Regions from separate parts of the Sphaerisporangium sp. NPDC004334 genome, predicted to be linked through region 1. Evidence: riboswitches for the same ligand, from Rfam matches in the RefSeq annotation. Region 1 holds a riboswitch; each other region holds the start of a gene.
The links. Region 1 has a riboswitch for thiamine pyrophosphate ahead of ACWEN6_RS25475 (purine-cytosine permease family protein). Riboswitches for the same ligand answer to the same signal wherever they lie in the genome.
Positions count from the first base shown of each region.

Region 2: it holds a riboswitch for thiamine pyrophosphate, as region 1 does, so the genes downstream of both, thiO (glycine oxidase ThiO) here and ACWEN6_RS25475 (purine-cytosine permease family protein) in region 1, are expected to answer to the same signal.
Region 3: it holds a riboswitch for thiamine pyrophosphate, as region 1 does, so the genes downstream of both, tenA (thiaminase II) here and ACWEN6_RS25475 (purine-cytosine permease family protein) in region 1, are expected to answer to the same signal.

Region 1 is NZ_JBSGDZ010000019.1:160,954-170,518, forward strand. It holds gene ACWEN6_RS25450 (YidC/Oxa1 family membrane protein insertase) at 1-350, shown strand, start outside; gene ACWEN6_RS25455 (arginine deiminase) at 475-1,674, shown strand; gene ACWEN6_RS25460 (ATP-binding protein) at 1,657-2,091, opposite strand; gene ACWEN6_RS25465 (PAS domain S-box protein) at 2,244-4,130, opposite strand; gene ACWEN6_RS25470 (methylated-DNA--[protein]-cysteine S-methyltransferase) at 4,292-4,855, shown strand; gene ACWEN6_RS25475 (purine-cytosine permease family protein) at 4,955-6,307, opposite strand; TPP riboswitch at 6,298-6,424, opposite strand; gene ACWEN6_RS25480 (rhodanese-like domain-containing protein) at 6,449-6,781, opposite strand; gene ACWEN6_RS25485 (Fpg/Nei family DNA glycosylase) at 6,979-7,860, opposite strand; gene ACWEN6_RS25490 (LCP family protein) at 7,936-9,354, opposite strand.
Region 2 is NZ_JBSGDZ010000010.1:34,309-43,873, forward strand. It holds gene ACWEN6_RS14455 (polyprenyl synthetase family protein) at 1-457, shown strand, start outside; gene thiE (thiamine phosphate synthase) at 551-1,189, opposite strand; gene ACWEN6_RS14465 (Rv2175c family DNA-binding protein) at 1,167-1,499, opposite strand; gene ACWEN6_RS14470 (NAD(P)/FAD-dependent oxidoreductase) at 1,591-2,760, opposite strand; TPP riboswitch at 2,939-3,051, shown strand; gene thiO (glycine oxidase ThiO) at 3,045-4,208, shown strand; gene thiS (sulfur carrier protein ThiS) at 4,282-4,473, shown strand; gene ACWEN6_RS14485 (thiazole synthase) at 4,682-5,401, shown strand; gene pknB (Stk1 family PASTA domain-containing Ser/Thr kinase) at 5,495-7,426, shown strand; gene alc (allantoicase) at 7,472-8,431, opposite strand; gene allB (allantoinase AllB) at 8,554-9,565, opposite strand, start outside.
Region 3 is NZ_JBSGDZ010000039.1:51,706-61,270, reverse strand. It holds gene corA (magnesium/cobalt transporter CorA) at 1-4, shown strand, start outside; partial or broken gene ACWEN6_RS36280 (transposase) at 316-767, opposite strand; gene ACWEN6_RS36275 (hypothetical protein) at 836-1,582, opposite strand; gene ACWEN6_RS36270 (SigE family RNA polymerase sigma factor) at 1,569-2,081, opposite strand; gene ACWEN6_RS36265 (hypothetical protein) at 2,212-3,150, shown strand; gene ACWEN6_RS36260 (hypothetical protein) at 3,163-3,507, shown strand; gene ACWEN6_RS36255 (zinc finger domain-containing protein) at 3,492-3,653, opposite strand; partial or broken gene ACWEN6_RS36250 (cation transporter) at 3,781-4,140, shown strand; gene tenA (thiaminase II) at 4,209-4,907, opposite strand; TPP riboswitch at 4,899-5,009, opposite strand; gene ACWEN6_RS36240 (hypothetical protein) at 5,772-6,194, opposite strand; gene ACWEN6_RS36235 (ISNCY family transposase) at 6,497-7,864, shown strand; gene ACWEN6_RS36230 (hypothetical protein) at 8,125-8,358, shown strand; gene ACWEN6_RS36225 (ATP-binding protein) at 8,344-8,823, opposite strand; gene ACWEN6_RS36220 (helix-turn-helix domain-containing protein) at 9,093-9,565, shown strand, end outside.

The DNA.
Region 1 (9,565 bases):
TCGTCTACCGCGTCTTCGTCTCGGCGACGATCGCCGGCCATGCCAACCTGCTGCTCGCCCAGAGTGCCCTCGGCGTGCCGCTGGGTGAGCACTTCGCCGCCGCGCTGGCGTCCGGCGGCCTGTTCAGCGCGCCCGTCCTGGTCTTCGCCGGGCTGTTCGCGCTGCTGGCGGTGGTCGCCTGGCTGACCTGGAGGCGGATGGACGACACCGTGCCGCGCGCGTTGCGCCTGCTGCCGTTCGGCACGATCGCCGCCGCCGCCGTCCTGCCGCTCGCGGCCGGGCTGTACCTGCTGGTCAGCACCGCGTGGACGGCCGCTGAGCGCGCGGTCCTCTACCCCCGTCCGGTCTGACCCGGCGGTCCCGCGCACCCCCTGCCGGCCCGATACGGCGACCTCGCGCCCTCATGGAGGTTTGTACGCCATTAACGTGGAATGCCGGGAACGATGACCGCACGCCGACCGGGAGGTCCGAACGATGAACGGTGCCGACAGCGAGGTCGGACGGCTGGAGACGGTGCTCCTGCACCGTCCCGGCGCCGAGCTCAAGCGGCTGACCCCCCGCAACAGCGACAAGCTGCTCTTCGACGGCATCCCATGGGTCGGCAGGGCCCAGGAGGAGCACGACGCCTTCGCCCAGGCGCTGCGCGACCACGGCGTCGAGGTGCTCTACCTCACCGAGCTGCTCCAGGACACGCTGGAGTACGACGCCGGGCGTGAGGAGATCATCAGCGCCGTCCTCCAGGAGCGCCAGCTCGGCGACCGGCTCGCCGAGCTGGCGCGCCGCCACCTTTCGGAGCTGCACCCCGAGGACCTGACCCAGACTCTGATCGCGGGCCTGGCCCGCGAGGAGCTGAAGACCGGCCGGGGTCTTGTGTACGAGCTGATGGACCGCCACGACTTCGTTATCGACCCGCTGCCGAACCTGCTGTTCACCAGGGACTCCAGCGTGTGGATCGGCGACCGGGTGGCCGTGACGAGCCTGGCCATGCCCGCCCGCACCCGCGAGAGCCTGCTCACCCGGTTGATCTACACCTACCACCCGAGGTTCTCCGGCACCGGCCACCTGTACGAGCCGTGGCTGGAACACGTGGAGGGCGGGGACGTGCTGCTGATGGCGCCCGGGGTCCTCGCCGTGGGCACCGGCGAGCGCACCACTCCGGCCGGGGTGGAGCGGCTGTGCCGGCGGGTCTTCGCCGCGGGGCTGGCGCACACCGTCCTCGCGGTGCCGATCGCCCAGCAGCGGGCCACCATGCACCTGGACACCATCTGCACGATGGTGGACCTGGACACCGTGGTCATGTACCCGCCGGTCGCCTACTCGCTGCAGGCCTACACCGTGACCTCGGCGGAGGGCGGTGAGCTGCGCGTCTTCGAGCCCCGGCCGTTCCTGGAGGCGGCCGCGCAGGCCATGGGGGTCGAACGGGTGAAGGTGATCGACACCGGGCTGGACCCGGTGACCGCGGAGCGCGAGCAGTGGGACGACGGCAACAACACTCTGGCGCTGGCGCCGCGGGTGGCGGTGGCCTACGAGCGCAACGTCGAGACCAACGCCCGCCTGGAGGCCGCGGGTGTGAAGGTCATCCGAATTGCGGGCAGCGAACTCGGCAGCGGCCGGGGAGGTCCACGCTGCATGTCATGCCCTGTTAGCAGGGAGCGTCTAGCCGCACTCGCGTAGGGCCCCTATTTCGGGCGTCCGAACTTGCGAATTAAGGACAGCGACCGGGGCATGGATGACCGCCCACACCGTGGTCACGTCTTCGTCGTGACGCACCCCCCAGCGCTCGGCGAGGAACTCGACGATGCCGAGCCCCCGGCCGCCCAGCGAGGACAGGGCCGGCCGGCCCGCGCGGGGCTCCGTGGCCGCTCCCCCGTCACTCACCGTGACCTCGAGGTGGTCCTCCGCCCACTCCCAGGTGGCCATGATCTGGCCTGATGGGAGGGGGTGGGCGTGACGCAACGCATTGCTCAGCAACTCGCTCACCACCAGGACGGCGTCCTCTATGGCGGTGGCGAACACCCCGCATGCCTCGAGATCGGCGCTGAGACGCTGGCGTGCGACGGCGACGCTGGTCGGCGCATACGGCAACAGCACGACGCCCTCACTTCCCCGTTCTCCTGCATTTCCCCCTGAGGAAAACACATCCCAGTACGACCGAAATGCCCCGTTCGATGGTTCTGGAAACCGCGCGGCGATCATTGCTTGTGCAGATTCGACAATAGGCGCGGTCATCTGTGACCAGCTCGTTACCGCTTCGGTGTGTCGGATCCGATATAGGCGTCGGCGATGCTCAAAACGAATCGCATTCGGGTGCCGCCGCCGGGACGCGCGTGCGCGGTCACCTCGCCGCCCTGCGCACGGGCGAGGGTGCGCGCGATGTAAAGCCCGAGCCCCACGCCGCCGAAACGCCGGCGGTCGCCGCTGTCGGCCTGAACGAACCGCTCGAAGACCCGCTCGCGGTCCTCCGGCGCGATGCCGACGCCCTCGTCGTCGACGGCCAGGACGACGCGGCCGTCCTCCGGCCAGGCCAGCACCCTGATCAGGCCGCCGTCCGGCGAGTACTTGAAGGCGTTCTCCAGCAACTGGCCGAGCAGGATGTCGGTGGCCAGGGCGTCCCCGTCGACCAGCGGCAGGTCGCCCGGGATGTCCACCTCCACGTGGTGCCGGTCGGACAGCACCGGCATGCCAAGCGTCGCCGCGCGCACGCGCTCGCCCAGGTCGAAGCTCTCCAGCCGGATCTTGAACTTCTCGCCGCCCGCCCGCGCGCCGAGGAGCAGATGGTCCATGAGCCGGCCGAGGTCGCGCGCCCGCTCGGCGATGGTGCGCACGGCCGAGCGCCGCTCGACGTCCGACAGCTTGTCCCACCGCGCGTCCAGGGTGCTGGCGAAGCCCTGGACGACCGTGATCGGGGTGCGCAGCTCGTGGCTGGTGGTGGCCAGGAACAGGTCCTTGGCCTCCTCGAGCTCCTTGGCCAGCGTCACGTCGCGGAAGTCCACGACGACCTCGGCGGTCTCGCCGATCCCGGCGCTGACCACGTCCAGCCAGCGGCCGGAGGGGAGCTGCGTGGTGAGCTTCTCGCCGGGCCCGGGCAGCGGGAACGGCGGGTGGACGCCGATCACCTCCGCCGCCGCCAGGCCGGTCAGCTCCTCCGCGGCGGGGTTCCACTGGGTGACCCGCCCGCCCCCGTCGAGCACGGCGATGCCGTCCGCGCTGGCGTCGACGACGGCGCGCTCGTGCGCCCGCTGCCGCACCGCGTCCTGGTAGGCCATGGCGTTGGCGAGCGCGATGCCGGCGTGCCCGGCGAGCAGCTCCAGCAGCTCCAGCTCGATGTGGCCGGCCTTGTGCTCGGCGAACAGCGCGTACAGGGCCCCGTAGGGCCGGCCGCCGACCGCGGCGACGCCCAGCGCGATGGTGTGCAGGCCCGGCAGCTCCGACCAGATCAGCTCGTCCAGCACCGCCTGGTCGCCGGTCTCCAGCAGCACGGTCTTGCCGGTGCGCAGCAGCTTGCCGACCAGGCTGCTGTGCAGGTCGGCGGTCGCGCCCTTCACCCGCTCCGGCAGGCCGTGGGTGCTCACCAGCCGCAGCCGCTCGTCCTCGATCAGCACGAAGCCGCCCGCGTCGGCCCCGGTCAGCTCGGTGAGGCTCGCGGCGATGCGGTCCAGCACCGGCTCCAGCTCCAGCTCGGCGTTGATGTCGCCCACCACGTCGGTGAGCCGCCGCACGAGCCGCGCGCGGCGGGCGGCCCGCTCGCGGGCGACCGCGTCGTTCTCCGCCGGGTGGTAGACGCTCACGTACCCGAGCAGCGCGCCGGCCTCCGACCGCAGAGCACTGATGTCCACGCCCACGTCCAGCAGCGAGCCGTCGCAGCGCAGGCGCTTGGTGCGCAGGGAGACCGGGCCGCCGGTGCGCACCCGTTCCAGTACCGCGTTGTGCTCGGCCACCAGCTCGTCGGGCACGAGCGGCGCCCGGCGCCCGGTCATCTCGGCCGCGGACCAGCCGAACAGGCGCTCCGCCGCGGGGTTCCAGATCAGTACGGTAAGATCACGATCGAGGGTTACGACGGCATTGGGCGAGCTCGCGATGACAGCGCGGGCAAAGCCGTCATCGAGGTTCTCTCCCCTGTCGTCACTCATGACCCCCATCGTGCCCGTTTTTGCCCCCGCGCCTTGGCACTTTCGATGTGCGAATCATCGCATTCGGCGCAGCGGCCGATGACATGGGCGCCACTCCCTCCGGCGCGGCCGGGAGCAGGGCTCCCTCCGATACGCTGCCGGTAGGCGAGAGGGGTACGGCCATGACGACAGGGGATCTCGAGGCCCTGGTGCGGGTGACCGCTCCCGGCTATGTGGGCGAGACCCCGCCCGAGGTGGCCTTCGGCACCACCGACACGCCGGTCGGGCCGCTCGCGCTCGCCGTCACCGCGCGCGGCGTGGTCGCGTGCAGCTACGAGAACGAGCACGTCATCTTCGCGCGCGTCTCCCGCGAGATCGGGACGTTCATCGGCCCCGACCCGCGGCGCCTGGACCCGGTCCGGCGCGAGCTGGACGCCTACTTCTCCGGCAGGCTGCGCGCGTTCACCGTTCCGGTCGACCTGCGGCTGGCCACGCCCTTCGCCCGCACGGTGCTGCAGATGACGATGGCCGTGCCCTACGGCCGCGTGACGACCTACCCCGAGATCGCCGAGCGCATCGGGCGTCCGCAGGCGCTGCGCGCGATCGGCAACGCCCTGACGGCCAACCCGGTGTGCGTCATCGTCCCCTGCCACCGGGCGCTGGAGGCGCCGGGACGGCCGGGAGGTTACGCCGGCGGCCCCGCCGCCAAGGAGGTCCTGCTCCGCCTGGAGGCCGCGGCGGACTAGGCGCACTCGATCGAGGCCGGCGACCGGCTACGACCGGGCCATCGACTACGGCCGGGCGACCGAGTGCGACCGGGCCACGGGTGCCACCGGCCACGGGCGCTACCGGGCCACCGGCGCGTCGGTGAGGGCGGCGCCGTCGCGGGCGCGCCGCCTCAACAGGCCCACCAGCAGCGTCACCAGCGCCGAGACGACGAACGCGGCCAGCGCCGCGCTCATCCACGGCTGCCGCTCGAACCCGATCAGCTCGCGGAGCGCCGCCCAGCGCTCGTCCCACCACTTCAGCGTGGCCGCTCCGGTGAACACCCAGTACGCCACGAAGCCGAGCAGCCATGGAACGAGCATCGCCCAGCGCGAGGGCGCGTCCTGCGAGGTGTCCCATCGCGCGGCCCCGCCCAGCAGGAAGTAGTCGACCACGAGCACGGCGAACATCGGGACGAACACCGCGCCGATCACCCCGAGGAAGGCCCCGTAGGAGTTCACGTTGGCGAACAGCGCGATGCCGGTCGTCAGCACGCCGACCCCGATCGAGAAGACCCGCCGGTCGACCCGGGGCAGCAGATTCTGCAGGGACATGGCCGTGGAGTAGACGTTGGCGAACGACTGGTCGGCCTCCCGCAGCACCAGGACGCCGAAGAACAGCGCGCCGAGCGGCACCGCGACGAACGCGTTCCAGACCCGGTCAGGGTCGTTGCCGACCGAAGCGAGGGCGACGATGCCGAGCACCAGGCACGCCACCTGGGCGATCGTGTAGCCGGTGACCACTCCGGTGAACGCCGCCCGGCCGGACCGCGAGTGCCGCGCGTAGTCCGCCGCGACCGGGACCCAGGAGACCGAGAGCGCGATCACGTAGTCCACGGCGGGGGCGAACGCGTTCCAGCTCCCGCCGCCCAGGCTCGGCGCCTCGCGCATCAGTGCCACCGCGAGCCACACCATCGCGACGACCACGGCGGCCGTCACGAAGCGGCGCAGAAGGCGGATGGCACCCAGCGGGCGGATGGTCAGGGCGATCGTCAGCGCGCCGGCGGCCAGCACCCAGACCGCGTACGGCACGGAGTCGCCGAAGACGGCCTGTGCTCCCTTGGCGATCACCCACAGCTCGAAGGCCCCCCAGCCGAGCATCTGGACGATGTTCAGCACGGTGGGCAGGTACGACAGCCGGGCCCCGAACAGCCCGCGCAGCAGCACCATCGCGGGCGCGCCCGTGCGGGCGCCGGGGATGGCCGCCAGGCCCACCATGACGGTGCCGACCAGGCTGCCCACCACGGCGGCCAGCACGGCCGCGACCATGCTCAGCGGCGCGCCGCCCAGCGGGTCGAGAAGGTACAGGGCGCCGGAGAAGCCGAGCAGGCTCACCCCGAGGTTGGCCCAGAAGGCGCCCTGGTCGAGGAATCCGAGGGTCTTCGGAGGGGCCTCGTCGAGGGTCAGGGGGACTTCATCGACGGCGGACGTCATCGCACGCTCCCTACGCCGGCATTACCCGGACAGGTTCCGGCGGTCGGCGGCGCGCCCAGCCCTCGCTGGGAACCGCCCTCTCAGCCCGGTGACGCCCGAGCTCCCGCGCTATGTATTTTGCGCGATTATTACATCCGGCCGTCAGGCGACGTAGGGCTGCCCCCCGTTCTCGGCGACCATGGGACGCCCGGCGGCCGCCCACGAGTGCATGCCGCCGCCGACGTTGACGGCCTCGCGGCCCACGTGGTTGAGCCAGGCGGTGGCCTGGGCGGACCGGCCGCCGACACGGCACACGACGTACACCGGGACTCCGGCGGGGATCTCCTCGACCCGCTGCTGCAGCGTGCCGAGCGGTATGTGGACGGCCGTCGGGGCGTGGCCCGCCTGCCACTCGTCGGGCTCGCGCACGTCGAGCAGGTAGGCGTCGTCGGGCACGGCCCCGGCCTGGATCTCTGGGACGGTCATGCCGACCATTGTCCCCGCTTCGCGAGCCTTCCGCCCGCTAACGGAGGGTTGTCGCGCCGTGACGCCGGGAAGTTTTCCCTTCGCGCACCGGCGAAGCACCGCAAAACACCTCAGAGCCCCGGCGCGGCCGGCCACCTGGCACCACCACTCGCGCGGCGGTAACGGCCCCGGGCGAGCGGGCCCACCGGAGGAGCCGAGGGGCCGCCTCACTTGAGCAGCCGGGACATCCTGCGGTCGGCCAGCGGCTTGCCGCCGGTCTGGCAGGTCGGGCAGTACTGCAGGGAGGAGTCGGCGAAGGAGACCTCCCTGATCGTGTCCCCGCACACCTCGCACGGCTCTCCGGTGCGCCCGTGGACCCGCAGGCCGGACTTCTTCTCGGTCTTGAGGTCCTTGGCGGCCAGACCGCGCGACCGCTCGACGGCCTCGCGCAGGGTGGTGACGATCGCCTCGTGCAGGTCGGCGACCGCCGTGTCGCTCAGCGAGTCGGCGATCTTGAACGGGGACATCTTGGCCGCGTGCAGCACCTCGTCGGAGTAGGCGTTGCCGATGCCCGCGATGATCTTCTGGTCGCGCAGCAGCCCCTTGATCTGCGTGCGGCTGCCGCTCACGATGCCCTTGAGCACGTCGGGGGTGAAGTCAGGCGCCAGCGGGTCGGGGCCGAGGCTCGCGATGCCGGGCACCTCGGCCGGGTCGGTGACGACGTAGACGGCCAGCCGCTTCTGGGTGCCGGCCTCGGTCAACTCGAAGCCCGGCGCCCGGCCGTCGTCGTCGTCGGGGGCGAACCGCAGCCGCACGGCCAGCGGCCCCTTGCCTGGACGCACCGGCCTGGCTCCCGACAGGTCCTCCCGCCAGCGCAGCCAGCCGCCGCGGGCCAGGTGGGTGACGAAGTGCAGCCCGTCGCAGTCGAGGTCCAGGAACTTGCCGTGGCGCGCCACGGCGGTCACCGCCAGGCCGCCGAGCGAGGTGACCGGCGGCCGCACGGTCTTCAGGGCCTGGAAGGCCACCACGTCCACACCGGCGACCACGCGGCCGACGGCCCGCTCGCGCAGGAACTCGGCGAGCGACTCCACCTCGGGAAGCTCGGGCATGCCATCACACTAACCGCTGACCGAGGGTCCGCCCGGTGAGCGGCCGACGGGTGCGCGTGGCCGCTCACCGCGGGCCTACTTGGTGAGCACGTCCTTGGGCACCGGCTTGTCCTCGGCCAGGGAGCCGAACAGCCGCAGCGCGCGCTGGGTGTCCCATTTGACGACCGCGGCGCCGTTGATGGTGGGCAGCGAGCCGATGGGGACGGCGGTGGCGACCGGGTCGCCGCTCATGGCCATCCCGAGCGACAACAGGTCGAAGGTGCCCGTGCCGCCGTCGACGGCGACCGAGTCGGTGGCGGCCATCGCCAGCGGCACCGAGCGGAAGGGGTTGACCAGCACGCCGGGGCTCGCGGCCTTCTTGACCACGGCCGAGAAGAACTGCCGCTGGCGCTGGGTGCGGTCGAAGTCGGGGATCGCGCCCGTCGCCCGGGTACGGACGAAGCCCAGCGCGGTGCCGCCCTCCATGTCCTGGCAGCCCTTCTTCAGGTCGATGCCGGCCTTGGGGTCCTTGATGTTCTGCTTGACGCAGATGTTCACCCCGCCGATCGCGTCGACGATGCCGACGAAGCCGCCGAACCCGATCTCCATGTAGTGGTCGAGGCGGATGCCGGTGACCTTCTCCACGGTCTTGGCCAGCAGCTTGGGGCCGCCGAAGGCGTAGGCGGCGTTCAGCTTGTCGCTGCCGTGCCCGTCGATCGGCACGAACGAGTCGCGGGGCAGGCTGACCAGGGTCGGCCGGCCACTGCCGGCCGGCACGTGCAGGAGCATCATCGTGTCGGTGCGCTTGCCGACCGCCCGGCCGGTGGCGAGCTTCTTGCGCTGGGCGGCCGTCAGCCCGGCCCGGCTGTCGGAGCCGACCAGCAGCCAGTCTTCGCCCGGGGTGGCCGCCGGGCGCCCGGCGTAGTCGGTGAGCGAGTCCACGACGTTGAGCCGGGAGTTGATCCAGAAGAACCCGCCGACGGCGAGCACGATCAGCAGCACCAGCACGACCGCGAGGACGCGGAGCACCAGACGGCCGATGCGCCGGGGAGGACGAGGCGGACCAGGCGGCTGGTCGCCGCCCGAGCCGCTTCCCCCGCCGGGCGGCTGCGTGCCGGGCAGCGGACGCACCGGCGCCTGCCCCGCGCGCGGCTTGCCGTACACGCGCGACGACCTGCCCCGGCCCTCGCCCGAGGGCGCGGTGGGCGGGGCCTCGCCTCCCGCGCCGTACTGCTGCAGGACGGTGGCGTCGTCGTCCGGCCCGCCGGCCGGCGCGCCGCCGCGTCCGCGCTCACCCTCGTGAGCCGGCGCGCCCTGCGGGAAGCGGTGCGCGGGCTGACCGGCGGAGTACCCGCCCGCCGCCTGACCCTCTGCCCGGCCATCCGCCCGGCCCGCGGCCGGCGCGCCGTACGCGCCCTCGCCACCCGCCCCGGCAGGGCGCCGGAGAGCCCGCGTCGGCCCCTCCAGGGTCTCGTCGGATCCCCCCGACCCGCCGTTTCCCGGCCAATCGCCCACTTTCCCGTCCCCGTCCTGTGCCAAGAGCCATCTCTGCATCGAAGCTACGCCGTCGCGGAGGCGGCGGTAGCTCTCTCACCAAGGTTTTCTCCGGTAAAAGTACGCAGAGTCACAGTAAGTCACCAATGTTGGGTCGCGGGAAACATTGCCCGTCCCCCGGCCGTTAGCGTGTACGACGACATCTAGCGAAAGGACAGTCGTGTCCGCTCCG
Region 2 (9,565 bases), on a different contig from region 1:
GCAGCCGCTGCGCCTCGGGCTGCTGATGGCCGCGCGGGCGCCCGAGCCGTGGATCGACCGGCTGTGCGTCGACTACGGGCAGAAGGTCGGCATCGCCTTCCAGCTCCGCGACGACGTGCTCGGCGTGTTCGGCGACCCGGCCGAGACCGGCAAGCCCGCCGGCGACGACCTGCGGGAGGGCAAGCGCACGATGCTGATCGCGCGCACGCTGTCGGAGGCGACGCCCGAGCAGGCCGCCGACGTGCGCCTGCTGCTCGGCGACCCCAAGCTGGAGCAGGACGGCGTCGAACGGCTGCGCGCGATCATCGAGGACACCGGCGCCCTGGCGGCGAGCGAAGAGATGATCAAGCGCTATCTGGACGACGCGCTGACGTCCCTGGAGCGCGCGCCGATCACCGGCGAGGCGCGCGAGGCCCTGCACGAGCTCGCCGTGGCCGCGACGGCCCGCCGCAGCTGACGACGGCCCCGCCGGGTCACGTGAGAACGGCCCCGCCGGCCGTGCGCCGTGGCCGGCATCACGCGCCGCGGACGACGACGGCCCCGCCGGGGGTCAGCCGGGCGTGAGACGGCGGGCGAACTCGGCGGCGGCGGCTCCGGGGTCCTCCGCCTCGGTGATGGCGCGCACCACCACGACCCGGGTGACCCCGTAGGACATGACCTCGTCCAGCGTGCCGAGGTCGATGCCGCCGATGCCGAACCACGGCCGATCGGCCGCCAGGGCCGCGGCGTGCTTCAGCAGCCCGGGGCCCGGAGCGAAACGGCCCGGCTTGGTGGGCGTCGGCCAGATCGGCCCGCAGCAGAAGTAGTCGACGCCCTCCTCGACCGCCGCGGCGGAGGCCTCGGCGTCGCTGTGGGTCGAGCGGCCGATCAGGACCTCCGGGCCGAGGATGTCGCGCGCGACCGCCACGGGCAGGTCGTCCTGGCCGAGGTGCAGCACGTCGGGGCGCGCGGCGTAGGCGATGTCGGCCCGGTCGTTGACCGCCAGCAACGCCCCGTGCCTGTCACAGGCCGCGCGGAACACCTCCAGCAGCGCGAGCTCCTCGCGGGCCTCCAGACCCTTCTCGCGCAGTTGGACGACGTCCACGCCCGAGGCGAGGACGGCGTCCAGGAACTGGTCGAGATCGCCTTGGCGGCGGCGCCCGTCGGTGCAGAGGTAGAGCCTGGCGTCAGAAAGCGAGCGCCTGGGCACGCCTTTTCACCTCGGTGTGCCGACCGGCGACGATCGCGTCGATGGGGGCTCCCGGCAAGGAGTCGTCGGCGGTGAACAGCCACCGCAGGGCCTCGGCGTCGTCGTAGCCGGAGTCGGACAGCACGGTGAGGGTGCCCGGCAGGCCCTTCACCACGTCGTCGCCGGCGATGAACTTCGCGGGGACCTCGGGCTCTGGGCCGCCGCGGCGGACGCCGATGAGCTTCTTGTCCTTCAGAAGCTGCTTGGCGCGCCCGGTGCTGAGCCCGAGCCGCCTGCCCACTTCCGTGAGGGGGAGCCACTCCCCCACCATTTGATCAGTCTCGCGGTCGATCTGTGCAACAGAAAGCGTCACGGAACCACAACTACCACGTCGCGCCTCTTCTCAAACACCCCGCAGGGGGTCACAAGCAGTCGCGCAAGGGTATCGAGGGGTCGATCGCCCGATCAACGTCGACTCTTTGCCCGCCCTCGACGATGCGGCGGCCCTGGACCAGGTCACGGGGACGGTCGACGGTGAGGATGGCGGCCAGCCTGTCGTCCGGGGTGAACCAGCACGCCGCCCACTTCCGGTCGGTCTCGGGGTCGCCGCGCAGCACCAGCCGGCCCCCGTCGTGGTGGCCGGCGTACTGCACCATGCGGCCGAACTGCTCGGACCAGAAATAGGGCACCGGGTCGTACACGGCGGACTGGCCGAGCAGGGTGGCCACCGCGGTCTCGGGGGCGTTCAGGGCGGTGTCCCAGTGCTCGACGCGCATGCGCCGCCCGAAGCGCCGCGACCACCAGTTGGCGCAGTCTCCGGCCGCGACGACGCCCTCCATGGAGGTGCGGAGGTGCTCGTCGACCAGGACGCCGTTGTCTACCTCGATGCCCGAGCCGGCCAGCCAGGCGACGTTCGGGCGCACGCCGACGCCGGTGACCACGACGTCGGCCGGGATCCACGAGCCGTCCATCATGGTCAGCCCGCCGGGGTCGATCGAGCCGACCATCGTGCCGAGCCGCAGGTCGATGCCCGCCTCGGCGTACCAGGAGGCGGTGCGGGCGCCGACCTCGGGCCCGAGGGCCACGGCCAGCGGTGACTCGGCGGCCTCGACGACGGTCACCTCGCAGCCGGCGCGGCGGGCCGCGGTGGCGACCTCGGCGCCGATCCACCCGGCGCCGACGATCGCGACGCGGCACTCGGGTACGAGCGCGGCGCGCAGGGCCAGGGAGTCGTCGATGGTGCGCAGCACGTGCTGGGCGCCCTCGCCGCGCAGCCGGACGGGGGTGGCGCCGGTGGCGATGACCAGGCCGTCGTACTCCAGTTCGCCCTCGGTGGTCTCCAGGGCGCCCTCGCGAAGCCCCTTGGCGGAGACGTTGGTGCGCAGATCGACGTCCAGCGCGCCGAGATCGGAGTCGACGACCGTCGAGTCCAGCTCGCCCAGCAGCACGGCCTTGGACAGCGGAGGCCGGTCGTACGGCCGATGGGCCTCCTCGCCGATCAGAGTGACGCGCCCTCGGTATCCGCGCGCCCGTAGCGCCTCGACACTGCGCACGCCGGCCAGTCCGGCCCCCACCACCACGACATGATTCACAACCCGACCCTAAGCGGCCAGGACGGTAACCCGCCAACGGCGATTTGGTAACAAATTGGCTCACTGTCCCATACGGGCAGTGATGAGACCACTCAAGCGGGTGGCGATGCCGTACCAGGGCGGAAACGGACCGCCTCTCCCGCCGTCCCCGGCGGCGCCGGGACGGGATTAGGCTGGGTCCACCACGCGCGGGAGTCCGGCGAAACCGGGCTGAGAGGAGGGCTGAGGGCCCTCGACCGCCACGAACCTGATCCGGGTCATGCCGGCGAAGGGAGCGGACTCAGATGCAGGTGTCGAACGCGCCCCCGGCGGGCGCCGGGCGGCACGCCGACATGGTCGTCGTGGGCGGCGGCATCATCGGGCTCTCCATCGCCTGGCGCGCCGCCCGGCACGGGCGTTCCGTCATCGTCGTCGACCCCGCGCCCGGCTCGGGCGCCTCGCACGCGGCGGCGGGGATGCTCGCCCCGGTCAGCGAGGTCGCCTACACCGAGGAGCCCCTGCTGCGGCTCGGCCTGGCCTCGCTGGCCCGCTGGCCGGCGTTCGCCGCCGAGCTGTCGGCGGAGTCGGGCGTGGACGTCGACCACCGCGGCGAGGGCACGCTCGACGTGGCCTTCGGCGCGGACGACCTGGCGGCGTTGTCCGAGGTGGCCGGCTTCCTGGAGAAGTTGTCGCTGCCCGTCCAGCGGCTCACCGGGCGGGAGTGCCGCCGTGCCGAGCCGATGCTCGCTCCCTCCGTCCGGGGCGGCATCCTGGTCGCCGGCGACGCCTGGGTGGATCCCCGCCGCGTCACGGCCGCCCTGCTCGCCGCGCTGGCGCGCCGCGGCGTGCCGGTGGTCGCCGACCGCGTGACGGGGCTGCTCTCCGCGGACGGGCCCGTGCGGGGGGTGCGGTGCGCGAGCGGCACGGCGATCGGCGCCGGGCTGGTCGTCCTGGCGGCGGGGGCGTGGTCGGGCTCCCTTCCGGGCCTGCCCCCCGAGGTGCTCCCTCCGGTGCGCCCGGTCAAGGGGCAGATCATGCGGCTGCGCGGCGCTCCGGGGTTCCTCGGCCGGTGCGTGCGCGGCGTCGTGCACGGTTCGCGTGCCTACCTCGTGCCGCGCGGCGACGGCGAGATCGTGCTCGGCGCCACGCAGGAGGAGATGGGGTTCGACACCCGGGTGACCGCCGGGGCGCTGTGGGAGCTGCTGCGCGACGCCCGCGAGCTGGTGCCGGGGATCACCGAGCTGGAGGTGGTCGACCTGGCGGCGGGGCTGCGCCCGGGAACGCCGGACAACCTGCCGGTGATCGGCCCGAGCGGCGTGGACGGGCTGGTGCTGGCCACCGGCCACCACCGGGGCGGCGTCCTGCTGTGCCCGCTCACCGCCGAGCTGGTGGCCGGCGACCCCGACCCGGGGCTCGTCCCCCTCGCGGCGCTCTGCTCCCCTCTGCGCTTCACCGAGGCCCACCGATGAACGAAGGAGGAACGGGGCGCGCGCCCTGGCGGCGGCCAGGGCCCTCCCGCGCCCCGGAACGGCGATGAATGTAATGATCAACGGTGTGTCCTGCGACCTGCCCGCCGGGGCGACCGTCGCCCGCGCGGTCCAGGAGCTGACCTCGTCGGGCGCGGGCGTCGCGGTGGCGGTGAACGACGAGGTGGTGCGGCGCGGCGCGTGGCAGTCCACCACGCTCACTGAGCACGACCGCGTCGAGGTGCTGACGGCGGTGCAAGGTGGCTGACCACGGCGCCGGCCCCGCGGCCGGGCACGACATCGATCAGACCGGTACGACCAAGGCGGCCGGGGACGACGACGGCCGGGCCGGCGCCACCAGGGCGCCCGGGGACGACCTCGACCGCACCGGTGCGCACCCGGCGCCGGGGCACGACCTCGACGAGGCGGGCGACGCGCTGGTCATCGCCGGGGAGAAGTTCACCTCCCGGCTGATCATGGGGACCGGAGGCGCGCCCTCGCTGGAGGTCCTGGACCGGGCGCTGGCCGCCTCCGCCACCGAGATCACCACGGTGGCCATGCGGCGCCTGGACCCGGCGGCCCGGGGGTCGGTGCTGGACGTGCTGCGCGGCCGGGGCGTCAAGGTGCTGCCCAACACGGCGGGCTGCTTCACCGCGGGCGAGGCCGTGCTGACCGCGCGCCTGGCGCGCGAGGCGCTCGGCACCGACTGGGTGAAGCTGGAGGTCATCAACGACGAGCGCACGCTGCTCCCCGATCCCATCGAGACCTTCGACGCCGCCGAGCGGCTGGTCGCCGACGGGTTCGTCGTCCTGCCCTACATCGGGGACGACCCGGCGCTCGCGCGGCGGCTGGAGCAGGCGGGGTGCGCGGCGGTGATGCCCCTGGGCTCCCCGATCGGCTCGGGTCTCGGCATCCGCAACCCGCACAACATCGAGCTGATCGTCGAGGCGGCGGCCGTCCCGGTGATCCTGGACGCCGGCATCGGCACGGCGAGCGACGCGGCCCTGGCGATGGAGCTAGGATGCGACGCGGTCCTGCTCGCCAGCGCCGTCACCCGCGCCCAGCGGCCCGGCCTGATGGCGTCGGCGATGCGCGAGGCCGTTCTGGCAGGTCGCATGGCGCGCCTCGCCGGCCGGATCCCCCGGCGGCGGTACGCTGAGGCCTCCTCGCCGGCGATCGAGCCGCGTGCCAGGTGACAACGATGACCCCTTGGGGACGGGAGAACATGTCGGCATCGGTTTGGGATGTGCTTGCCCTCCCCCCGGCAAACCGCCCGTAAACTCACTCCCGTGGACACGACGGTTGCGGACCCCCTTCTAGGGCGGCTGCTGGACGGGCGGTACCGGGTCGAATCCCGCATCGCCCGGGGCGGCATGGCCGCTGTCTACCTGGCCCTGGACGTCCGGCTCGACCGCACGGTCGCCCTGAAGGTCATGCATCCCTCGCTCGCCGAGGACCCCGACTTCGTCCGCCGCTTCATCGGCGAGGCCAAGTCCGTCGCCAGCCTGTCGCACCCGAACGTCGTGCACGTCTTCGACCAGGGCACCGACGCGGGCAACGTCTACCTGTCGATGGAGTACGTCCCCGGGCGCACCCTGCGCGACGTGCTCCGCCGGCGGGGGCGCCTTCCCGCCCGCGAGGCCCTGGAGATCCTCATCCCGGTGCTGGCCGCCCTCGGCGCGGCCCACCAGGCGGGCATGGTGCACCGGGACGTCAAGCCCGAGAACGTCCTGCTCACCGACGACGGCCGGGTCAAAGTCGTCGACTTCGGGCTGGCCCGCGCGATCGAGGCGGGCAACCAGACCAAGACCGGCGTGATGATCGGCACGATCGCGTACATGTCGCCCGAGCAGGTGACCGCCGGGGTGGCCGACGCGCGCAGCGACGTGTACGCCGCGGGGGTGCTGCTGTTCGAGCTGCTGACCGGGCAGCAGCCCTATCAGGGCGACAGCCCCATGTCGGTGGCCTACCGCCACGTCCACGACCGGGTCCCCGCGCCCTCGGCGATCATCCCGGGCACGCCGCAGGCGCTGGACGCGCTGGTGCTCTCGGCGACCGACCGCGACCCCGCGCGCCGTCCGGCCGACGCCACGGCCATGCTGGTCGCCGCCGTCGAGGCCCACCGCACGCTGCCGCGCGACCCGGGGCCGCACGTCCCGCCCGCCGGGGCCACGTCCCCCTCGATGCTCCGCGAGACCGGCGTGATGCCGCGCGAGACCGTCCCGCCGGCCCATCCCACTCTCATCCACTCCCAGACCGAGATGCTGGCCGCCCCGCCGGTGGCGCCGGGCCCGCCCGGCGGACGCCGCGGCGTCCGGCCGGTCTGGCTCATCGCGGCGCTGGCCGTCGTCATGATCGGCGCGGTCGCCGGCACCGGCTGGTGGTTCTCCGAGGGCCGGTACACCAAGGTCCCCGACCTGCTCGGCCTCAACGTCACCCTCGCCAAGGAGAAGGCCGAGAGGCAGGGCTTCGCGGTCAAGATCGGCCCCGCCGAGCACGACGACAAGCTCGCCGAGGACAAGGTGCTGCGCACCGATCCCGAGCCGGGCAAGGACGTCCTCAACGACGCGGTAATCACGCTCATCCCCTCCTCCGGCCCGGTCAAGATCGCCGTGCCGAACGTGCTGAACCTCTCCCAGGGCGACGCGCAGGCGAAGATCTCCGAGGCGGGGCTGACCCCTGGCCCGGTCAGCCGGGTGCCCAGTGACACCGTCCAGCGCGGCCTGGTGATGCGCACCAGCCCGCAGGTCGGCACGAAGGTCCGCGAGGGCAGCCACGTGCAGCTCGTCCTGAGCGCCGGGCTGCTGATGCCGGACGTCAGCGACATGCAGTGCGACCAGGCCGACGCGTTCCTGCGGCAGAAGGGCTTCGTCCCGACGGTCGTGCAGCAGACCGACAACGCCCAGCCCAACACCATCATCGCGCAGGTCCCGACCGCGCGGTCGGAGGTCACCGCCGGGCAGAACGTGCAGCTCACCTGCTCCAAGGGGCCCGACACCGGCTTCCACTGGCCGTGGGAGAGGCCCGACAACCCCCAGCCCGGCCAGGCGCTCGTCGCCATCCCCGACGTCCGGTTCAAGAAGGTCGCCGACGCCACGAACGAGCTGCGCGCGGCCGGGTTCAAGGTCCGGGTGCGCCGCATCGCCGGCACCGGCGCGGTCGTGGCCGAGAACCCGCTCGGACAGGCCCCGGCGGGCACCCGCATCACCATCTGGCACTGACCCGCCCGGGCGCGCCGAGGTCCGTCCGTCGCGCCCGGGGAGCGATCAGACCCGCGCGCCGTCGCCGGGGGCGGGGATGCCGTAGAGGCGCAGGCGGCCGAGGCCGCCGTCGGGGTGGATGTCAAGGCGGACGTGCGTCGCCGGCCGCTCGCCGGCCAGGCGGAAGCGGTGGCGGGTGTCCGGCTGGAGCCGGATGCGGGGCAGCAGCTCGAACCATCCGGCGTCCGGCCCGGGCTCCGCGCCGCCGGGCACGTGGGCGGCGGTGAGCGACGCCGCGCCGGGGGCGTTGTAGACCAGGTTCGCGGTGTCCAGCTCGGCGACCCGGACGACGCCGGGGACGGCCAGCCGCACGACGAGCCAGTCGTTGCCACCGTCGCGGCGGCGGGCGGTCTCCCACCCTTCGGCCTGGTGGCGGGGCGACCCGGGGGCGATGACGTTCAGCGGGGAGGAGTAGAACTCGTCGGAGCAGGCCGTGACCAGCGCGCCGTTCTCCAGGGCTGCCAGGTCCAGGGGCATCGCGTCGTGCATGGCGAGGTCGGCGGCCACCTCGCCGTGGACGCGGAGCCGGGCGACGCCGCCGTCGGGGAAGATGTTCAGCCGCACGTGGGTGAACCGGCTCCCGGTGGTCACGGGGAAGGTGTGCTCGCTGTCGCCGGTCAGCGGGCTCCGCGGCACGATCTCGGCCCAGGACGCCTCGCGCAGCTCGTCCGCCGAGGGATACCCGGCGGCCTCGCACGCCTCGACGGAGGCGAAGGGCGGGTAGTTGCCGGTGAACCAGGCGGTGTCGACGACCACGGCCCGCACGACGCCGGGCATGCCGAGGCGGACGACGGCCCAGTCGTGACCCGGCTCGCGCCGGCGGCGGGTCTCCCAGCCGTCGTACACCTGACCGCGAGGGCCGAACGTCCCGGCCTGGAAGGCGGGCCGGCCGGGCCTGACCAGCGCCTGGCGCTCGGCGAAGGACTCGTCGCTGGCAGCCACCACCGATCCGCCGTAGGAGCGCAAGGCGAGGTCGGGTAGCCGGCGCGGGTCCGGGACGGTCGCAGGGACGGTCGCCGGAGCCCGTCCTGGGGCAGGGGGACGGCTCGCCGCGGCGGCGGGCGCCGAAGCCGAGTGGTGCGGAGTGGTCACAGCAGGGCTCCGAAGGGAGGTTCGGCGTCGGTGACGGGACGGCCGCGCAGCCAGGTGGCCTGGACGACGCCGGTCAGCGTGCGGCCGTGGTAGGGCGTGAGGGGATTTCGGTGGCGCAGCGCGCCCGCCTGGACGGTGAACTCGGCGGTGTCGTCGAAGGCGACCAGGTCGGCGTCCGCCCCCACGGCCAGCCGGCCCTTGGCGGGCAGCCCCGCGAGCGCGGCCGGTCCGCGCGACATCCACCCGGTCACCCGGTCCAGGCCGTGCCCGCGCGCCCGGGCCTCGGTCCACACGGCGGGCAGTCCGACCTGGAGGGAGGAGACCCCGCCCCAGGCGGCGGCGAAGTCGGGGACCTTCAGGTCGGCGGTGGAGGGCGAGTGGTCGGACACCACGCAGCTCAGCACGCCCCCGGCCAGCCCCTCCCACAGCCGGTCGCGGTTGCCGGCGTCCCTGATCGGCGGGCAGCACTTGAACTCCGGGCCGCGCACCTGCTCGGCGGTGATGGTGAGGTAGTGGGGGCAGGTCTCGGCGCTGACCGGCACCCCTTCGCGCCGCGCGGCCTCCAGCGGTTCCAGGCAGGAGGCCGAGGACACGTGCAGGATGTGCGCCCGCGCGCCGGTCTCGCGGGCGGCGGCGATGACGCGCTCGACGGCCCGCCGCTCGGCCTCCCCCGGGCGCGAGTCCAGGAACTGGGCGTACGTCGGCCCGGCCGGGTCGGTGAGCAGCGCCGGATCCTCGGCGTGCACCACGACGAGCCCGCCGAAGGCGGCCACCGCGCGCATGGCCGCGCGCAGCCCGTCCGCGTCGAGCGGCGGGAACTCCTCCACGCCCGAGGGCGACAGGAAGCACTTGAAGCCGCGCACGCCGGCCTCGTGCAGGGGACGCAGCTCGCCTGCGTTGCCGGGGATCGCGCCGCCCCAGAAGGCCACGTCGACGGCGCACTGGCCGGCCGCCGCCGCCCGCTTGGCCGCCAGGGCGGGGACGTCGACGGTCGGCGGCAGGGAGTTG
Region 3 (9,565 bases), on a different contig from region 1:
CTGACCTCCGGGCAGCCCGCCGCGTGCCGGCACGGCAGCCGTGACGGCCGGCGGACCGCCGGCGACGATCCCGGCGACTCGCGCCGGGGGGATGATTACGGCGGCCCCGCCCGGCGCCCCGTATGGTCGTACGATCCCCAGATGAGCGGGCGCGCGCCGGCGGCGGTGCTTCTGGCGATGACCATCGGTCTGCTCCTGGCCGCGTGCGCCTCCACCGCCCGCCCCGGCGCCCGCACGTCCCCGGCGCCGTCGGCCACTCCCGTGCCGTCCGCGAGCGCTGTACCGTCCTCGGCCGACACATCAGGCCCGAGCACCGCGGATGGGTTTGAGGTGCTGTTCGCCGGGGCGGGGTGTGCGGTTGCGGTAGGACGGGCGTAGCAGCTGCACCCCGCGTTCGGCCAGGTAGGCGTCCAGTTCCGCCGAGATGTACCCCTTGTCGGCGAAGATCAGCAGGCCGGGGCGTTCGGCGAGCAGGTGCGGGTCGTGGTCGAGTACGGCCATCAGGACCTGACGTTCGTCGACCTTCGGGGTGGCCAGGGCCCAGGTGATCGGCAGGCCGGCCGGGGTGCAGATCAGGTGCAGGCGCAGGCCCCAGAAGTAGCGGGAGTGGGAGCGGAGCGGATGCCGAGCAGGGCCTGGGCGATGGCCAGGGTGAGCAACTCGGCGTCGGTGAGCTTGGGCGGGCGTCCGATCCGGGTCGGACGCCGCAGCCAGTCATCGATCTTGACGTACAGTGCGGTGAGAAGGGTGTTGATGTCTGTCGTCACAAACGGATCATCGACACCCTTCACCCTTCCCCACAGCCCGCCTCAAAGCGACTTAGGACTTACTCGGATTAGTTGTCGGCGGTAAGACCTTCGGCGATCTTGGTCAGCTCGCGGTCGACGGCCTCGGCGTTGGCGAATCTCTTCGCGTACGTGGGGCTGAACATGATCTCGGCCCGCCGCTGCTCCCCCATGTTCAGGATGAGCGTGGGGGTGCCCTTCATGCCGTCCTCGCCGACGTCTGCGATGACCGAATAGCCGGTCCGGTCGCCGACGGTCACCTCTTCGCCCTCCCCCTCGTCGCGGTACCCCTGCACACGGTCGTCGACCTCCTGGACGGCCTTACCCTCGTACACGAAGATCTGCACGCAGTAGAAGCTGTGCTTGTCGCCATCGAAGTTCCACGAGGTCGAGTAGCTGTCGCCGTAGTCCACCGACCAGTGGCCCCACTGCAGGCCCTCGGGCAGGTAACCCACCTTGACGTGCTTGAGCGTCTTCCCGTCGCCCAGGTCCCCGAGGCTGGGAGGGGCGGACGGCACGGGCGGGATGTCGTCGATGGCGGGCGGCCCCTGCGTCTCGGAGACGGCTGGCGTCTCCGAGACAGCGGGCGGCTGCATGGCGCCCGGGGCCACCGTCAGGTAGAGGGAGCCTGCCGCGAGGACGGCCGCCGACGTGGCCAGGGCCGCGACCCCGCCCCCGCCCCGCCTCCTCTTCCGCCGGGTTGACCGGACGACCCGGTCCACCAGGTCGGGCGCGGCGTACAGCCTCGCGGTCTCGTCCGCCATGACCTGGCGGAGGCGTTCCTCAAGCGTGGGCATTGCCGATCACTCCTTCCACGGATGCCTCGCCGAGCGCTGCACGCAGCTTGGCCATCGCCTTCGACGTCTGACTTTTCACCGTGCCGACCGTGCAGCCGAGCACCTCCGCGGTCTGTGTCTCGCTGAGGTCCTCCCAGTACCGCAGGACGACCACCGCGCGCTGCCGGGGAGGTAGGCCACGCAGCGCGTCCATGAGCAGGTGGCGCAGATCGACGTCGGTCGAGCGCGCCGCCCTCTCCGGCAGGATGCGCATCGGGATGATGCTCAGGATCGCCCGGCGGCGGGCCCGGCTGATGGCGGTGTTGATGATGACGCGGCGCACATAGGGCTCGGGGCTGTCGTGCCGCACCCTGTCCCAGTTCCTGTAGGTACGCTCCAGCGCCGTCTGCAGCAGGTCCTCCGCCTCCGCCTCGTTCCCGCAGGCGAGATAGGCGACCCGCAGCAGCGTCGTGGCCCTTGCGGCCACGAATGCGCCGAAGTCGTGCTCCGCGCCGCTCACGTCTGTCTGTCCCGTTTCACGCCTCCTAATACGCCTTGGATCCTCCAGCAGTTGCCCGAGTGCCGCAGGCAACCTTGTGAGGCGCCCAGGCGTATTGGGGGACGTCACTTCGGACCTCTGGAGGAAACACATGAAGCTCGCGACAGCACCGCTCCGGCCGCTGATCGCCGTCGGCACTGGCCTGGCCGCCGTGGGCACCGCCGCCCTGCTGGGCCTGCCGAGCGTCCTGAAGGCGCCGGAGACGCGGCTCGCGGCCGCCGCGTCGGCTCCGCCTGAAGGCGCCTACTGGCATACGAGGGTGCTGACCCAGCGCACCGGTCCCCGCCAAATGGGCAGCGGCGCGAATCGCTACTGGGTGGTGGAGCAGGAGCTCAGTGAGGAATGGACCGCGCCCGACGGCAAGGCCTGGTTCGGATACCGGAAGGCTGGGGCGCACCCGAAGAGCGCGACGGACCGGAAGGCGTGGCGCCGCGACGGCTCGCCGGCCAAGTGGACCCGCACGGCCGACGGCCAGGTCGTGAAGCTGTCGACCGTGCCGGACAAGGGCCACGTCGGGCCCGTACGCGGCAACGACGACCAGTTCTTTCTGGCCGGGCAGAAGTTGACGTACGAGGAGGTCCAGCGGCTGCCCGCGGACCCGAACGCGTTGAAGTCCTGGCTCTCCGAGGCCGCGCGGGTCTCACGGGTCAAGCAGAACAACGTGGACCAGTACATCACCGGGGCGCTGCCGGGCATGCTCAACCAGCTTCCGGCGCCCAAGAACGTCCGCGCCGCGGCCTACCAGCTCTTGCTGACGATGCCCAGTGTCCGTTCGCAGGGAGAGACCAAGGACAGCATGGGCAGAGCCGGCGCGGCCCTGTCGATCGACCACCCGAAGGCCGTTCAGGACAACGGACTGACGATCAAAGAGAAGACCGACCTAGTCGTGGACACCGGCACGATGCTTCTGCTGTCCCAGAGCCAGACGACCGCGATCAGTGGCAAGCTGTCCCTCAACGAGACGAGCACCCAGATCGTGCTCGAGGCCGGCTGGACCAACACCGCGCCGGCCGTGCCCGCCCTGCCGTAGCGGCGCCCGCGGGTGAACTTGTCACCCGCGCTCTTTCGCCAAGCGCGGGGCCGGCCCGTCGGAAGCCGGTCCGACCTGGCGCCGGCCGCGATCGCCCGCAGTGCCAACGACCTGCGCGCCCGTGCGGAGGCGGAGTTCTCCGGTTCCGAGCTGCGCCGCTCGGTCGAGGAGACGTTCGCCTGGCTGCGCACCCGGCTCGCCGGGGTCCTCGCGGACGCGTGGTCACAGGGCGAGCTGGACACCTCGCTCGACCCGGCGGGCGCGGGGGGCTGCTTCGGCGCCGGGTTCGTCGCAGGGTACGTTTCGGGCTCGGCCTGGCCGGCAGCGCCGCCCTCGGCACGTCACCGGCCACGATGACGCCACCGCGCCGTCCCTCGCCCAGATCGCCCGAGTGCGCGCACCTCCAGCTCGGTGCGGAGCTGGAGGACGAGCACGATGCGCGGGGTGTGGTACTTGGGGGCGACCTTGCCGCCGCGGGTGCGGCAGGCGCTTCCGGCGGCCACCGCCCATCACCCGGTCACTGATCGCCTACGCCCACTGACCGGACTTAGGACTTATCTCGTCTAGGGCGCCGGAGGAGGAGGCGGCGGAACAGACTCCCGGCGTGCCGGCGCCGAGGCGGCCGATCACTCCACGGCCGGCCTGGTCCTCGCCGCCGCCTCCCTGCTGGTCATGCCGGTCCTGTCGGCCGTGCAGCGCCGAGCCGGCCGCGAGCTCGGCTCGGCCTCGGCGGTGGCCGACTCCAAGCAGACGTTGCTGTGCACCTATCTGCTGGCCGGCCTGGCCCTCAACAGCGCCTTCGGCTGGTGGTGGGCCGATCCGGTCGCCGCCCTCGTCATCGCCGCGGTGGCGGTGAAGGAAGGCCGCGAGGCCTGGCGCGGCGAGGGATGCTGCGTCCCGACCGCGGCCACGCGTCCGGCGGGACAGGTCGCCCAGGAGTGTGGCGATGGCTGCTGCGCAACCCCGCAGGACGGCGCCCCTTCGCGGTGACACGAGATCATCTGACCGCGTGGCGGGATTACCCGCATCCGGGTGCCCTTCGCCAAGGAGCGCCTCGGTCAGACGGGCCAGGTTTCCTGGCGCCAGGCGGCGTCCCAGAACATCCACTCGTAGCGCGAGGTGGTGACGAAGTGCTCCAGCGCTCGGGCGCGCTGGCCGCCGGTCGCCTCGGCGCCCGCGTGGTCGGCGAGGGAGACCACCCGGCGCACCACGCTCTGGAAGGTCTCGTCCCCGTAGGCGGCGATCCACCGGCGGTACAGCGGGTCGGGTGACGACTCTTCCAGCAGCGCCTCGCCCACCCGGGCGTAGATCCAATAGCAGGGCAGCACCGCCGCGAGCCCGTCCAGGAACGACCCGCCGTAGACGGTCGCAAGCAGGTAGCTGGTGTAGGCGCGCGTGGTCGGCCCGACCGGCTGCCCCGCGGCCTGCTCGGCCGACCCGCCGAGGTCGGCCATGAACGCCGTGTGCATCTCCTGCTCGGCGGCGATGGCCCCCACCGCGTCGCTCGCGAAGGCCCGCACGTCCTCCTCACGGGGCGCCCTGGCCGCGCACAGGGCCAGCGCGCGGGCGTAGTCCCGCAGGTAGTGCGAATCCTGCACGACGAAGTGCCGGAACGCCGCGCGGGGCAGCGTCCCGTCCACCAGCCCCCTGATGAACGGGTGGTCGAGGATGGCCTTGTACGTCGGCGCGATGGCCTCCCACAGCTCCTCGCTGTACGGCCGCGCCTGCGACGGAACGACGGATTCGGACGTCGTCATGAAGCAACTCCCTACGCCGGCATGACCCGGACAGGTTCCAGCGGTCTGCGGCCACCCAGCCGCACTCTCAGCCCGGTCCACCGGACTCCCGCGTTTCAGTCTCCGCCCAAGCCTAATCGTCCCGATCCTGGTCCGAATCGGCTCAGGCAGATACTAGGCAAGTCCCATCAATGGTGCTCTCTGTTATCGGCGCCGCACGCACAGTGAAGCGATGGAAGTCCGGGCACGTACCTACAGCGACACATCAGGTCGTCATCCGAAAGGCGAGGGCGCCATGCCGGAGCGCGATCTCGACGAACGCTATCGGGACACCGACCACGAACAAATTCCCAGGCCGACAGGTCACTGAGTCACCGGCCCCCTACGGGCCGAACCACGGCGAACCATCAACCTGCCAGCGCAGCCCATACGGCCGGGATCTACTGCCTCGCGGCCTCCGCGTGTACAGAAGGATGTCCTCACCGCCATGCTCGTGGTGTTCGGCCAGGTACTGCTTAGCGGCATCGTCGCCACGCTGCTTCTCGCCCGGCAACAGCCAAACTTTTCTAGCTATGGCGGCGGCATCTGCACCGTCTTCTGAGCCGGCACCTTCTCCCGATATGGTGCGACCTGCGGAAACCGCGTTTGTTCTCCTCGCGCAGGTCGACTCGTCAGAGTGATTCCTGTCCTTCAGCTACGCGAAGCAGGATGAAAAGCTAAGTGACCCTGCACGAACCGGTCCCGCTTTCTATAGATGGGTGACCGAGATTCATAAAGGTGAATGCGTCGCACACAGGTCGCAGGTGTCTCTTTCGGACCACGAGATCTGATGTAAGTCATCGGGCGCCAACCCTCCAGAGCCAAGGTCGACGCGCGCAGCCATCCTCAGCCCCCATATGGCTTCGGCGAAATCGTGTAAAGGTCGTGGAACTCCTCGCTACCAGGCTTGGTACCCGAGCGCACCGCATCGCGGATCGCCATCAACCGCTTGAACGTGATCTCACCAGCGCCTGCCACGGACGGCTCGGCCGTGACGAGAAAAATCTCCCTGGCTCTGTAGATCTGCGAATCATTGATTGCCTTGTTGGTCGCCCTGTGAATGTTCGATTGCGGATCATCGGAGGCGGCGCCTCGAAGGAGACCATGCGCCGCGTTCACCGCCGTCACAAACTCCAGGTAACACTGCCGACGGTCGGAGCGCCAGCTGCGCCCGCGCTCATCCCGGCGGCGGAGCGTGTCTGCGAGCACGGTGCCAGCGAGGGCGATAGCGGCTCCGGCTACGGTTGAAACGAGGGGTACCCAGTCCATAGCGGCATTGTCAGTGAAGAACGTCCTGCGGAGAAGGCGGTGAAAGCCCGGAGCGAGCGAAAATCGCGAGCAACCCGGGGCGTCCCGGCCGGCGCCAAGGCTGAGCGCCATTGAAGGCCAAGCGGTGAGCTGACCGGCTACCGCCTACCGGAACCGAGAAAGGTGCCTCATCTGCTGGGCCTAGCTACTTGCCCCTGAAGAAGGGTTCGAGGTAGGCACTTCTGACCTCGGCAATCACAGCGCTGGGAGGCTCGGCCGGTTGAGAATGACGTCGATGTCGTTCCCGCCGGAGGTGGTAACCGGTGCTGCGTGTCTCGGGGCAACAGATCGCGTTGTGGGAGACGCTGCTGCCGGAGGAGGTGACGCGGCTACCGCAGGAGCTGGCCCGGATCGACGCCTACCTTGATGATGAGCGGTTCATTGCACCCTGGAGAGGGTTGTTCCACGCCCGGCTGGGCCGCCCGTCGGTGCCGATCTCCTGCCTGGTGCGAGTGTTGTACCTGAAACACCGCTACCAGCTGGGCTATGAATCGCTGTGCCGGGAAGTCGCCGATTCCATCAGCTGGCGTCGCTTCTGCCGCATTCCACTGGATGGGCGGGTGCCGCACTCAACGACGTTGATCAAACTGGTCCGGCGGGCGGGACCAGAGGTGTTCGACCAGCTCAACACTGCACTGGTGGGCAAGCTGACGGAGGACAAGCTACTGCGAGGACACAAGCTGCGCATCGACACCACCGTGGTCGAAGCCGACATCGACCACCCCACAGATGCCGACCTTCTGGAGCATGGGGTCCGAAAACTGGGTGGGCTGGTACGGCGCATCAAAGCGGCGGGCGCGGCGATCCGGACCCCGTTTCGCAACCGCAGCCGCTCAGCGGGGCGCCGGTTGAAGCAGATCAGCCGCACCCTGCGGCGGCGCACCGGCCAGGCGCTGGGGGAGATCGATCGGCTCACCGGCGAGATCGCCGGCATCGCGGCCACGACGTCGGCGCAGGTGGCGCAGGTGATCCGCAATGCCCGCCGTGCCCTATCGCGTCGGCCCTCCAGGCGGCTCGCACGCCTGATCAACGATCTGGAGCAGACGGTGTCGGGCACCGGTCGGCTGCTGGCTCAGACCACGCAACGCCTGGCCGGCAACCGCACCATCCCCGACCGGATGGTGTCGCTGGCCGACCCCGATGCCCGTCCGATCCGCAAGGGCAAGCCCCAGCACCCGACCCAGTTCGGTTACACCCTGCTGGTGGCCGAAGACGAACGTGGCTTCATCTGCTTCCATCGGCTGAACAAGGGCAATCCCAGTGATGCTCCCCAACTTGTCCCGGCTGTCGAGCAGGTCATCGAGCGGACCGGCCGTGTCCCGGCCACCGTCGTCGGCGATCGCGGATTCGGTACCGCGGCAGCGGACAAGGCCCTGGCCGAGTTGGGGGTGCGGCACATCGGCCTGCAGCGTGGTGGCACCCTCAGCAAGTCCCGGCGTGAGTACGAGCACACCCGCAGCTTCCGGCGGATGCGCAACTGGCGGGTGGGAGTCGAAGCCCGTATCAGTCACCTCAAGCGGACATTCGGACTCCGCCGGACCCGGCTACGCCGTCTCGGAGGCGCTCAGACCTGGGCCGGGCTGGGGATCTTCGCCTACAACCTGCAGCGGATGGCCGTGATCGGCGGCTGACTACCGGCTGCCGCTCCGGCAGAGCCGACACCCAGCCAACTCGATCAAGCCTCAACCGACCGGCAAGATCCGCCCGAGCCTCAAAGCCTCTTTTTCAGGGGGCAAGTAGCTAGACACCGGAGCCGGACGAGGCTACATCCGAAAAAGTCGGTCCTGGAACGTAGGCTCCGGAGTCGCCAGGGATGTTCCGGGTCGGTCGTGGCCTCGCGAGGCGTCCTCCGTCGTGGATTCGGCACCCCTTCAGTCCAAGAGAGAAGTCGATGCTGTCCTTCGCCACCGTCACCCGCGCCGCTCGCATGGGCGCCAAGCCCCCGCGCCACGCCGCCCCCCACCCCCGCGAGGCCCGCCTGGACGCCGAGCTTCTCGGCCTGCTGATCACCACCTGGGCCGTCCGCACCGGCCGCACCCCTCCCGCCGGCCCACCCCACCAGCTGACCCCCGAAGAACTCATCGCCTTCTGGTCCGATCCCCAGACCGCCTCAGAACAGCCCTGACACGGGCGTTGCAAGGGCGAAACCTACCGCCTTCCCGAGTGCGTGAGTGGACGACGATCTCGCCGGGTACACCGCGCAGTCGCCTCCGGACAGCCGGACTGCCAAGAGAAGACCGCGCCCGTTTTCCGCCAGCGACGGCAGATCGGCGCCCCTCGCCCCTCGCAGCCGCTCAATGCGCGTGGTGAGTTCTCCGAAGTCGGGGCTCCCGTCCACGACCTCGCACCAGACCGGCACCCCGGCCTTGTCCAGGACGCGCAGTTCGTACGGCCCGGCGGCGTGCCGGTCGGCGTTCGCGGCCAGTTCTGAGACGATGATCTCCGCATCGGCGACCGCCTCCGGTCCCGCGCCCGCCTCTTTGAGCAGATGACGCAGCACGGTTCTGGCGCGGCGCCCCGCTGTGCCGGGCGGGAGGACTTCGACGAGCCGGATGCGCGCCGCGTCGTGGTCGCCGCTGGTCGCGTGCACCGCATATCTCGCAGCGAAATGAAGCTCTGGAACGACGTCGTCACCTGGTCGCATAGCGCGCTCCGTTCGTATGTGGTCCGGGAGCAGTAGAGAACCTCGTCGCGAGGGGTGGGTGAAGGACGGCCGGTGCGGCGTTCCGCCGGGACGCGCCCGCCTCACGCCGATCGGTCGTTCGCAGGTCGTTCCACCTCCCCCTCATCGCGTTCTGTGCTTGTTGCGTCACACTTGGTCATTGGCGTGCGGTGACGGGAAGGGCAAGGGGGTAGAGCATGGGCGAGGCAGGACTCCAGGCTGGTCGTCCGGAGCTGATCACGGCTCGCAAGCGACGTGGTCTCACCCAGGAGGAGGCGGCGGACGCGATAGGCGTGTCGCCTACCACCTGGGGGAGGTGGGAGCGGGGCGTCCAACAGGTGCGTGCCGTCCACCGGGGGCGCATGGCGGTGGTCTTCAGGGTTGATCCTGCGGAGGTCGCGCGCTGGGTCGACGGGGAGACGGCGTTGTGTCCCCTGGCGGACTTCTGGGGTGGGGGTCTGCGGCTTACCGTCGAAGCGGCCCTGGAACTCTGGAGGTCGGAATTGGACCCGTCACGACGCCACCTGCTGGCGGCGCTGCCGTTCGTCCCCGCCGCGATCGGAGAGTGGCTCACCGCCTGGAACTACGATCCGGTCGTCGATTCGAAGACGCTGCTCGGGCCGGGTGCCCAGGTCGGGGCGGCGGACGTGGAACGCGTCGGTCAGGCGAA